3 regions of the Lysobacter cavernae genome follow, and region 3 is predicted to be linked to each of the others. Evidence: predicted binding sites of a transcription regulator. Region 3 holds the regulator's gene; each other region holds the start of a gene.
What was found. The regulator HrcA, encoded in region 3, represses chaperone genes, less so after heat shock. The targets are predictions, from matches to a motif close to TTNGCACTCNNNNNNNNNGAGTGCNAA.

Region 1: groES (co-chaperone GroES) is a predicted target of HrcA. The motif match lies at 1,723-1,749, and genes of this name have one in related genera.
Region 2: rpoH (RNA polymerase sigma factor RpoH) is a predicted target of HrcA. The motif match lies at 1,222-1,248, and genes of this name have one in related genera.

Annotation. Positions count from the first base shown of each region.
Region 1 covers NZ_JBHRXK010000002.1:55,413-58,683, forward strand. The annotation lists gene groL (chaperonin GroEL) at 1-1,238, opposite strand, end outside; gene groES (co-chaperone GroES) at 1,375-1,662, opposite strand; gene ACFOLC_RS04695 (helix-turn-helix transcriptional regulator) at 2,213-2,635, shown strand; gene ACFOLC_RS04700 (endonuclease) at 2,766-3,271, shown strand, end outside.
Region 2 covers NZ_JBHRXK010000002.1:466,696-469,966, forward strand. The annotation lists gene ACFOLC_RS06415 (DUF1203 domain-containing protein) at 1-152, opposite strand, end outside; gene rpoH (RNA polymerase sigma factor RpoH) at 318-1,211, opposite strand; gene ung (uracil-DNA glycosylase) at 1,429-2,142, opposite strand; gene ACFOLC_RS06430 (response regulator) at 2,139-2,987, opposite strand; gene ftsX (permease-like cell division protein FtsX) at 2,984-3,271, opposite strand, start outside.
Region 3 covers NZ_JBHRXK010000001.1:172,484-175,754, reverse strand. The annotation lists gene recN (DNA repair protein RecN) at 1-1,029, opposite strand, end outside; gene hrcA (heat-inducible transcriptional repressor HrcA) at 1,161-2,219, shown strand; gene grpE (nucleotide exchange factor GrpE) at 2,342-2,857, shown strand; gene dnaK (molecular chaperone DnaK) at 2,949-3,271, shown strand, end outside.

The DNA of each region.
Region 1 (3,271 bases), on a different contig from region 3:
GGCACGATGCCTTCCTCGACGGCGGCACGCGTGGCGTGCAGGGCGTCTTCGACGCGCGCCTTCTTTTCCTTCATCTCGATCTCGGTCGAAGCACCGACCTTGATCACCGCCACGCCGCCGGCCAGCTTGGCCACGCGCTCCTGCAGCTTCTCGCGGTCGTAGTCGGAGGAGGTCTCCTCGATCTGCGCCTTGATCTGCTTGATGCGGGCCTGGATGCCTGCGCCGTCGCCGGCGCCGTCGATGATGGTGGTGTTCTCCTTGGAGACCTGCACCTTCTTGGCACGGCCGAGGTCGGCGATGGTCGCCTTCTCGAGCTGCAGGCCGACTTCCTCGGAGATCACGGTGCCGCCGGTCAGCACGGCCATGTCTTCGAGCATCGACTTGCGACGGTCACCGAAGCCCGGCGCCTTGACGGCGCAGACCTTGACGATGCCGCGGATGGTGTTGACCACCAGGGTCGCCAGCGCTTCGCCTTCGACTTCCTCGGCGACGATCAGCAGCGGCTTGCCGGCCTTGGCCACGCCCTCGAGGACGGGCAGCAGGTCGCGCACGTTGGAGATCTTCTTGTCGTACAGCAGGATGAACGGATCATCCAGCTCGGCCGACATCGACTGCTGGTTGTTGATGAAGTACGGCGACAGGTAGCCGCGGTCGAACTGCATGCCCTCGACCACGTCGAGCTCGTTCTCCAGGCCCGAACCGTCTTCAACGGTGATCACGCCTTCCTTGCCGACCTTGTCCATCGCCTGCGCGATGAGGTCGCCGATGTTGGTGTCCGAGTTGGCCGAGATCGCGCCGACCTGGGCGATTTCCTTGCTCGTCGACGACGGCTTGGAGAGCTTCTTCAGCTCGCTCACGGCCTCGACCACGGCCTTGTCGATGCCGCGCTTGAGGTCCATCGGGTTCATGCCGGCGGCGACCGCCTTCATGCCCTCGCGGATCAGCGCCTGCGCCAGCACGGTGGCGGTGGTGGTGCCGTCACCGGCGTTGTCGGAAGTCTTGGACGCGACTTCCTTCACCATCTGCGCGCCCATGTTCTCGAACTTGTCGCTCAGCTCGATCTCCTTGGCGACGGACACGCCGTCCTTGGTGATCGTCGGCGCGCCGTAGCTCTTCTCGAGCACGACGTTGCGGCCCTTCGGGCCGAGGGTGGCCTTGACGGCATTGGCGAGCACGTTGACGCCGCGCACCATCTTTGCGCGCGCGTCCTCACCGAAACGGATTTCTTTGGCAGCCATTGGTGGAACCTCGTGATGAGTGATTCGTGATTGGTGATTCGGAAAAGCGAGAAGCGACGGATTCGTGCGGGACGGTGATGACGGAGCAGGCTTGCTCTTACGAATCACCAATCACGAATCACGCCGTGATCGGCTATCAGCCGAGCACGGCAAAAATGTCGTCTTCCTTCACCACCAGGTATTCGGTGCCGTCGAGCTTGACCTCGGTGCCGCTGTACTTGCCGAACAGCACCTTGTCGCCGACCTTGACCACCGGCGCGCGCACGCTGCCGTTGTCGAGCACCTTGCCCGCGCCGACGGCAACGACTTCGCCCTTGATCGGCTTCTCGGTGGCGGAGTCCGGGATCACGATGCCGCCGGCGGACATCTTTTCTTCTTCCATGCGCTTGATGACCACGCGGTCGTAGAGCGGCTTGATATTCATGGCAACAGCCTCCGAGGAGCGTACGTAAGTGGTTGAACGGGTGGGAAAAGTCGCGAAATTTTAGCAGTCGCCCGAGACGAGTGCCAACGCCGCGTGCAAAAGAAGCCCGGCGAACCGGGACTGACGGGAAGATGGGGCGCGCGCCGGGGCTTTCAAGGCCTGGCGGAGAAAACCTGAGGCGAGGACATCGGAACCAATGGGGCCCGTGGTGCAGGAACAAAAAAGGAGCGCGTCCCGTGGAACGCGCTCCCTTGGTACGGAGTAGGCCGTCCTCTGCACGGCGCTGTCCTGCGCCCGTCCCCCGAACCGACGCCCTGTCGATGCCGACTTCCGTGTCAGCGAAGGGCAATCTTGTTCATTCCGCGTCACTTCGGCCAGTGCTTCGGGTGTGATCAAATGCCTAGTATCGGTAGCGGTTGCCGCTGAAATTCACATGAAACTATTGATTAAGCTTAGAAAAGTGCGATCGCCATGCTATCAATAGCGCACAAGCTTAGGTGTATATCGTTCGCCTGGTGAGTAAAGGTCGCTCCTAGAAGGAAGCCCAGTCATGACCCCACAGCAACGCATCCGCCTGGCCCGCCGCCACGCCGGGCTGTCGCAGGCCGCCCTTGGCGCGGCGGTCGGCGTGCAGCGCAGCGCGGTCGGCCACTGGGAGGCCACCCAGGGCAAGCACCCGAGCGCCGCCCACCTGCGCGAAGTCGCGCTGGTCACCGGGGTGCAGTTCGAGTGGCTGGCCACCGGCCGCGGCAAGATGAGCCTGTCGTCGGACACGGCGCTGGATTCGGTCGCCGCGGCCGACGCGACCCTGGTCGACGACCCGCTGGAGCTGCGCCTGCTGGCCGCGTTCCGCGAGGCACCGACGCGGGCCAAGGCACCGCTGGTCGAGGTCGTCGAGCAGCTCGCCGAGCTGCGCACTGGCCGCACTCGTCCCCGTGTCGGCGCCGGCGGCAACGCCCACGGCGAGCGTTAGCCCCGACGCAGCCGCTTGCTGCTATCGCCGGCCGTATTCGGACGCGCATCACATAGCCACCGCGCCGCGTCCCGGACCGCCCGAACTGTCATCGGCCGCGCCGTATAGTCGGCACTGGATCGCAAGGAGCATGTCCGTGTCTCATCACTCGTCTGCCGTGGCAAGGGCGCTGGGTTGCGCCTGTCTGTTCGTGGGTGGCGTCGTCCACGCCGAAGTCTTCATCAACGAGCTGCATTACGACGACGCCACCGCCAGCGGCGACGTCGGCGAGCGCATCGAGGTGGTCGCCACCGCCGGCGAGTCCCTCAGCGGTTACCGCCTCTACCTGTACAACGGCGCCACGCCGTCGGCGGCCACCACCTACGACAACGACCCGCTGCCGGCCGGCAGCGCGGTCAGTTGCGGCGGCAGCGTGCGCATCGCCACGGTCAGCTACCCCAGCAACGGCCTGCAGAACGGCGCCAACGACGCGCTCGCCCTGGTCGATGCCAGTGGTGCGGTGGTGCAGTTCCTCAGTTATGAGGGCACGGTCACGGCGTCCAACGGCCCGGCCGCGGGGCGCAGCAGCGTCAACCTGCCGGTCAGCGAATCGGCATCGACCGCCGCCGGCACCTCGCTGCAGTTGGGCGGCAACGG
Region 2 (3,271 bases), on a different contig from region 3:
TGCGCGGCGACCAGCGAGATCCGGCACGGATAAGCGGTCGGCGAGTCGACGGTCACGCGGCGCATGTCGCGGCTGGCCAGCGTGGCGTCGTCGAGCGCGAACAAGGGTGCAAACAAGGTGGGCGCGAGCCCTTCGATTCGATACGAGACCATCGGCGTGTTCCGTCAGCAAGGGACGGCCACGTTATTGGTCACGCGGCGACGGCGATATCCGTTTCTTGCGCGGGCATGGTTCCCCCGCGATCCGCTCCACCTCCCCACCAATGCAAACGGCCCGGTTGCCCGGGCCGTTGCGGTGACGCCTTCACTGCGGGCGGCTTACGCCGCGAACAGCGCGCGCATCTTCTTCAGCGCGTTGGCCTCGATCTGACGGATGCGCTCGGCGCTGACGCCGTACTCGTCGGCCAGTTCCTGCAGGGTGATCTTGCTGTCGGCGTCGAGCCAGCGGCGCTTGATGATGTCGCGCGAACGCGCATCAAGCCCGGCCATGCCCGCGCGCAGCAGCGACAACTGGCTGTCCTCCTCGTCCTCGCGCTCGTACATCTGCGAGGGATCCTCGTCGTGCGTGCGCAGGTACGCGGCCGGCGACGGCGGCGCGTGGTCGTCGTCCTCGTCCGACGGCGCATCGAAGCCGATGTCGCGACCGGACAGGCGCGACTCCATCTCCAGCACCTCACGCTCGGAGACGTTGAGGTCCTGCGCGACCAGGCGCACTTCCTCGGCGTTCATCCAGCCCAGGCGGGTCTTGGACTTGCGCAGGTTGAAGAACAGCTTGCGCTGGGCCTTGGTCGTGGCGACCTTGACGATGCGCCAGTTCTTGAGGATGAACTCGTGCATCTCGGCACGGATCCAGTGCACGGCGAAGGACACCAGGCGCACGCCCTGGTCCGGGTCGAAGCGCTTCACCGCCTTCATCAGGCCGATGTTGCCTTCCTGGATCAGGTCACCGATCTGCAGGCCGTAGCCGTTGTAGCCGCGGGCGACGTGGACGACGAAACGCAGGTGCGAATGCACCAGCTCGCGCGCGGCGTCGAGGTCTTCGCCCTCGCGGAAGCGGCGGGCCAGCTGCTGTTCGTTCTCGGCGCTCAGCACCGGGATGCGGTGCACGGCACCGATGTAGGCGTCGAGCGAGCCGAGTGGGGCCAGCCCATTGAGGGTCGGCACCGGCAGGTTGTTGGCGATCAGGGCAGTCGAAACGGCGGTCTGGGTCATGGCGGTCATCTTAGCAGTCGGGGTCTAGGACTGCTAAAGACCCCGGAAGTTCCGCAGCGTTGCAATGCTGGAACACTGGCGCGGCTCGGAAAGCAGACCGGCAGGCTGCCGGAACGGGCGTGAATCCGGGGTCAAACCGGCCGCGGCAGCTGAACACGCGGTTCACGCCGGGCCCTTCCGCCCGAGGCCCAGCCGCAATGCCGCAGGTGATCGCCGGTCAGACCCGGCCCAGGTTCGCGCGCGGCGGCAGCGACCAGTCGATCGGCGCCTGGCCGTGACGGGCCAGGTACTCGTTGGTCGCGGAAAAATGCCCGCAGCCGATGAAACCGCGGTGCGCCGACAAGGGTGACGGGTGCGGCGCCTTGAGCACGCGGTGGCGGCGCGGGTCGATGACCTTGCCCTTGGCCTGGGCGTAGCTGCCCCAGAGCAGGAACACCAGGCCGTCGCGCTCGCGGTTGAGGGTGTCGACGACGTGGTCGGTGAAGCCCTCCCAGCCTTTGCCCTGGTGCGCGCCGGCGCGGCCGTCCTCGACCGTGAGCACGGCGTTGAGCAGCAGCACGCCACGCTGCGCCCACGGCAGCAGGCAGCCGTGGTCGGGCCGGGCGATGCCGAGGTCGCGCTGGACCTCCTTGAAGATGTTGTCCAGCGACGGCGGCACCGCCACCCCGGGCTGCACCGAGAAGCACAGGCCGTGGGCCTGACCGGGGCCGTGGTACGGGTCCTGGCCGAGGATCACCACCTTCACCGCATCGAATGGCGTGGCGTCGAACGCGGCGAAGATCTGCGGCCCGGGCGGGTAGATGCGTGCGCCGCTGGCCTTGCGCTCGCGCAGGAACGCCGCCAGCGCCTGCATGTCGGGGCGCGCGAACCAGTCGCCGACGCGCGCCTTCCACGACGGCTCCAGCCTGATGCGGTCGGCGCCGTCGTTCATGCGTCGAGCGTGGCCTGCTCGGGCAGCCGCGCCAGGCGCAGCTGGAACAGGGTCTTGGTGACCAGCAGGCGCTCCTCGATCGGCTTTAGCACCAGGTCGTTGGCGCCGGCGCGCAGCAGCGCGCTCTGGTTGTCGGCGTTGGCGTCGCCGGTCATCACCAGCACCGGCAGGCGGCGCTTGCCGTAGCCGAAGTCGTGGCGCACGCGATCGAGCAGGTCGTTGCCGCTGAGCGCGCCCTTCAGGTACACGTCGGTGAGCACGAGGTCGGCGCCGGGGTCATCATCGCCGCGGTGCGCTTCGAGGTGCTCCAGCGCTTCCTCGACGCCGATGAAGTGCAGCACGCCCAGGCCGTGGCGTTCGAGCATGCGCTTGGTTGCCAGCGCCACCACCTTGCTGTCCTCGACGTAGAGCACGCGCGCGCCGGGAATCGGCTGCGGCTGCACGTAGCCGCGAATGAACGCCGCCAGCGCGGTGTGGCCGAGTGCCTTGTCGAAGTAGTCGGTGACGTCCTCGGTGAAGCGGCGCGCCTCCAGGTGCGCCTGGGCGTCGCCGGACACCACGATCACCGGCACGTAGGCCTGGCCCGCGGCCTCACGCACGCTGCGCGCCAACGCCACGCCATCGCCGTCGGGCAGCACCAGCGAGGTGGTGACCAGGTCGACGGCGCCGGCGGCGAGCGCGGCGCGGGCTTCGGTGATGCCGCTGCAGGGCACGACGACCGCATCGGCAACCTCGCGCGCGAGCACGTCGCCGATCAGCTTGCGCACCAGTTTGGAACCGTCGACGACCATGATCCGCGGCGCGGCGGTGTCGAAGTGGCGCAGATCACGCGGGGAGGTCGTCATGTCGAGGTCGGCCGGGTCTGGCGCAGGTAGTGGCCGGTGACAAAGCCGGCGCCGAGCCAGCCGAGCACGCCGGCGCCGAGCACGATCGCCGCCGCGTACGGCAGGGTGAAGCCCTGCAGCTCGAACGCGCTGCCGTAGCTGCTGGCCAGCTCGGCCAACGGCACGCGCAGGGCGAGGTCGGCGGCGGTCAGCAGCGCCAGCGCCAGCGCGCCGGCGACCAGGCCGTAGCACGTGCCCAGGTACAGGAACGGCCGGCGGATGAAGCCGTCGCTGGCACCGAGCAG
Region 3 (3,271 bases):
AGACAGGCGCTCGCCGGCACCGCGCAGGGTGTCGAGTTCCTCGGCAATCGCATCGCGCTGCGCGGCGAGCTGCTCGGGCGGCACGCGGTGCTTGCGCGCGAGCTCGTGCAGGCGGCCCAGCTGGCGTTCGATGGTCTCGAAGGCGGCCGGGTCGAGGTCGAGATCGCTGCGCACGCGGTCGAGCAGGGCCAGGGCCTCGTCGACCTGGATGGCGGCGTTGTCGAGCATGGCATCGACCTCATCGAGGCGCGATTCGTGCTCGGCGACGCGCTGCAGCTCGCCGCGCACCTGTTGCAGGCTGCGCGACAGCGATGGGCCTTCGTCACCGCCGAGGCGGGCGAAAGCGCTCTCGCAGGCGGCGATCAGGCCGGCGGCATGGGCCTGGCGGCGGTGGTCGCCCTGCAGCTTGGCGATCGCCTCGGGCTCCAGGGTTTCGCGGTCGAGTTCGGCGTGCTGGTGCTCCAGCCAGGCGATCCGGTCGGAGACGTCTCCCTGCGCCGACAGCTCGTCGCGTTCGCGCAGCAGCGCGCTCCAGTGCGCCGTAGCCGTTCCGACTGCGCCGCGCTCGGTCTCGGTGCGGCCGAAGGCGTCGAGCAGGGCGAGCTGGCTCGGCCTGGACAGCAGGGCCTGGTGCTCGTGCTGGCCGTGGATTTCGACCAGTTGTGCGGTCAGTTCGCCCAGCTGGCTCAGGGTCACCGGGCGGCCGTTGACCCAGGCCTTGGAGCCGCCGTCGGCGCGGATCACCCGTCGCACCTGGCAGGACTCGTCCTCGTCCAGCTCGTTCTCGCGCAGCCAGTCGCGTGCGGACGGCACATCGTCGAGAACGAAGTCGGCGACCAGTTCGGCGCGGTCGGCGCCGTGGCGGACCACGCCGCTGTCGGCGCGCAGGCCGCAGATCAGGCCGAGCGCGTCGACCAGCAGCGACTTGCCGGCGCCGGTTTCGCCCGAGATCACGGTCAGGCCTGGGCCGAAGCTGAGTTCGGCCGCGCTGACCACGGCAAAGTGCTTGAGGGAAAGGTGCGCGAGCATCGGGGCGCGATTGTGCCTTGTGAAGGAGGCCGCTTGATAGTCGTCCACCGTCTCACCGGCTGGGACGCTCGGGTACGACGGTCGCCGGGTGCCGCTTGCGTGCGCCGGGGGCAGGGGCTTATACCGGGCCGATGAGCCGCAAACCCGCCGACCCCAGCCTTGACCCGCGCGCGCGCCAGTTGCTGCGCACGCTGATCGGCCGCTACATCCACAGCGGCGAGCCGGTCGGCTCGCAGACGCTGGCGCGGCACGCCGGTCTGGACGTGAGTGCGGCGACGATCCGCAACATCCTCGCCGACCTGGAGGACGCCGGCCTGCTCAGTGCGCCACACAGTTCGGCTGGGCGGGTCCCCACGGCGCAGGGCTACCGCCTGTTCGTCGACTCGTTGCTGCAGGTGCGGCCGTTGCCGGACAGCGACGTGGTCCGGCTGCGCAGCGAGCTGCCGGCCGGGTCGGGCACCCAGGCGCTGCTCGGCAGTGCTTCGGAGCTGCTGTCGGCGATGACCCACTTCGTCGGCGTGGTCAGCGTGCCGCGGCGCGAGCAGTTCGCGTTCCGCCGCATCGACTTCGTCCCGCTGGACGGCGCGCGCGTGCTGGCGATCGTGGTGTTCGCCGATAACGAGGTGCAGAACCGGATCATCCAGACCCGTCGCCCGTTCGATGGCGGTGAACTGGAGCGGGTGGCCAATTACCTCAACGCCCACTTTGCCGGCCGCACGGTCGCCGACATCCGCGCGACCCTGTTGCGTGAACTGCGCTCGGCGCAAGCCGAGATGCAACTGCTGCTGTCGCAGTCGGTCGAGCTGGCCGAGCAGGTGCTGGTGCCCGAGCACGACGACATGGTGCTGGCCGGGCAAACCCGGCTGATGGGCGTGCAGGAGCTGGCCGACCTCGACCGCCTGCGCGAGCTGTTCGACGCCTTCGCCCGCAAGCGCGAGATCCTGCAGCTGCTCGAACGCACCGTGCGGGCGCCCGGGGTGCGCATCTTCATCGGCGAGGAAACCGGGCTGGCGCCGCTGGAGGGCCTGTCGCTGGTGACGGCGCCCTACGTGGCCGGCGGCGCGGCCGGCAGCCAGGTGCTGGGCGTGCTCGGCGTGATCGGGCCGACCCGGATGGCCTACGAGCGGGTGATCCCGGTGGTCCAGGCCGCGGCCGACGCGCTCGGCGCGGCGATCCACCCCGAGAGCTGAGCCGTCGCGCCGTCAGCCCTTTGTCTTGAAACCCCGCGGGGCGGCCCCATTGCTGCCCTGTTGCGCATTGGTTGCGCAGATTTCCACAGGCTTGGCGCCGCTGGCGCAGGGATGGAGCACGCATGACCCAGAACGATCCTAACGGCACGCCCGACGTGGCCACCGAAAACGATGCCAACGGCGCCCTGGCCGCCCAGCTCGCCACGGCCCAGGCCGAACTGGCCCAGTTGCGCGAGGACGCATTGCGCGAGCGTGCCGACCTTGAGAACCAGCGAAAGCGCATGGCCCGCGATATCGAGATGGCGCGCAAGTTCGCCAACGAGCGCCTGCTCGGCGACCTGCTGCCGGTGATCGACAGCCTCGAGGCCGGCCTGGCCGTGCCCAGCGACACCGCCCAGCACCTGCGCGAAGGCATGGAGCTGACCCTGAAGCAGCTGCTCAAGGTGGCCAACGACAACGGCCTGGTGGAGGTCGACCCGGCCGGCCAGTCGTTCAACCCGGAGCACCACCAGGCCATGAGCATGGTCGACAGCGCACAGCACGCGCCGGGGCAGGTCGTGCAGGTCTACCAGAAGGGCTGGCTGCTGAACGAACGCCTGCTGCGCCCGGCGCTGGTCGTGGTCGCCAAGCACGACTGACGCCTTGAACCGGGGCGCAGAGCCCCCCAAATAGCGCTCATCGGCGGCACGGCCGCCCCAAATTCAAAGCATTCGAGAGGGAGCAACAACCATGGGCAAAATCATCGGTATCGACCTGGGCACGACCAACTCGTGCGTGGCGATCATGGAAGGCGGCAAGGCCAAGGTCATCGAGAACGCCGAAGGCGACCGCACCACGCCGTCGATCGTCGCGTTCACCAAGGACGGCGAAGTCCTGGTCGGCGCCTCGGCCAAGCGCCAGGCCGTCACCAACCCAAAGAACACCTTCTACGCGGTGAAGCGCCTGATCGGCCGCAAGTTCACCGACGCCGAAGTGAAGAAGGACCTCGACCTGGTCCCGTACGGCATCGTGGCCCACGAGAACGGCGATGCCTGGGTGCAGACCGCCGACGG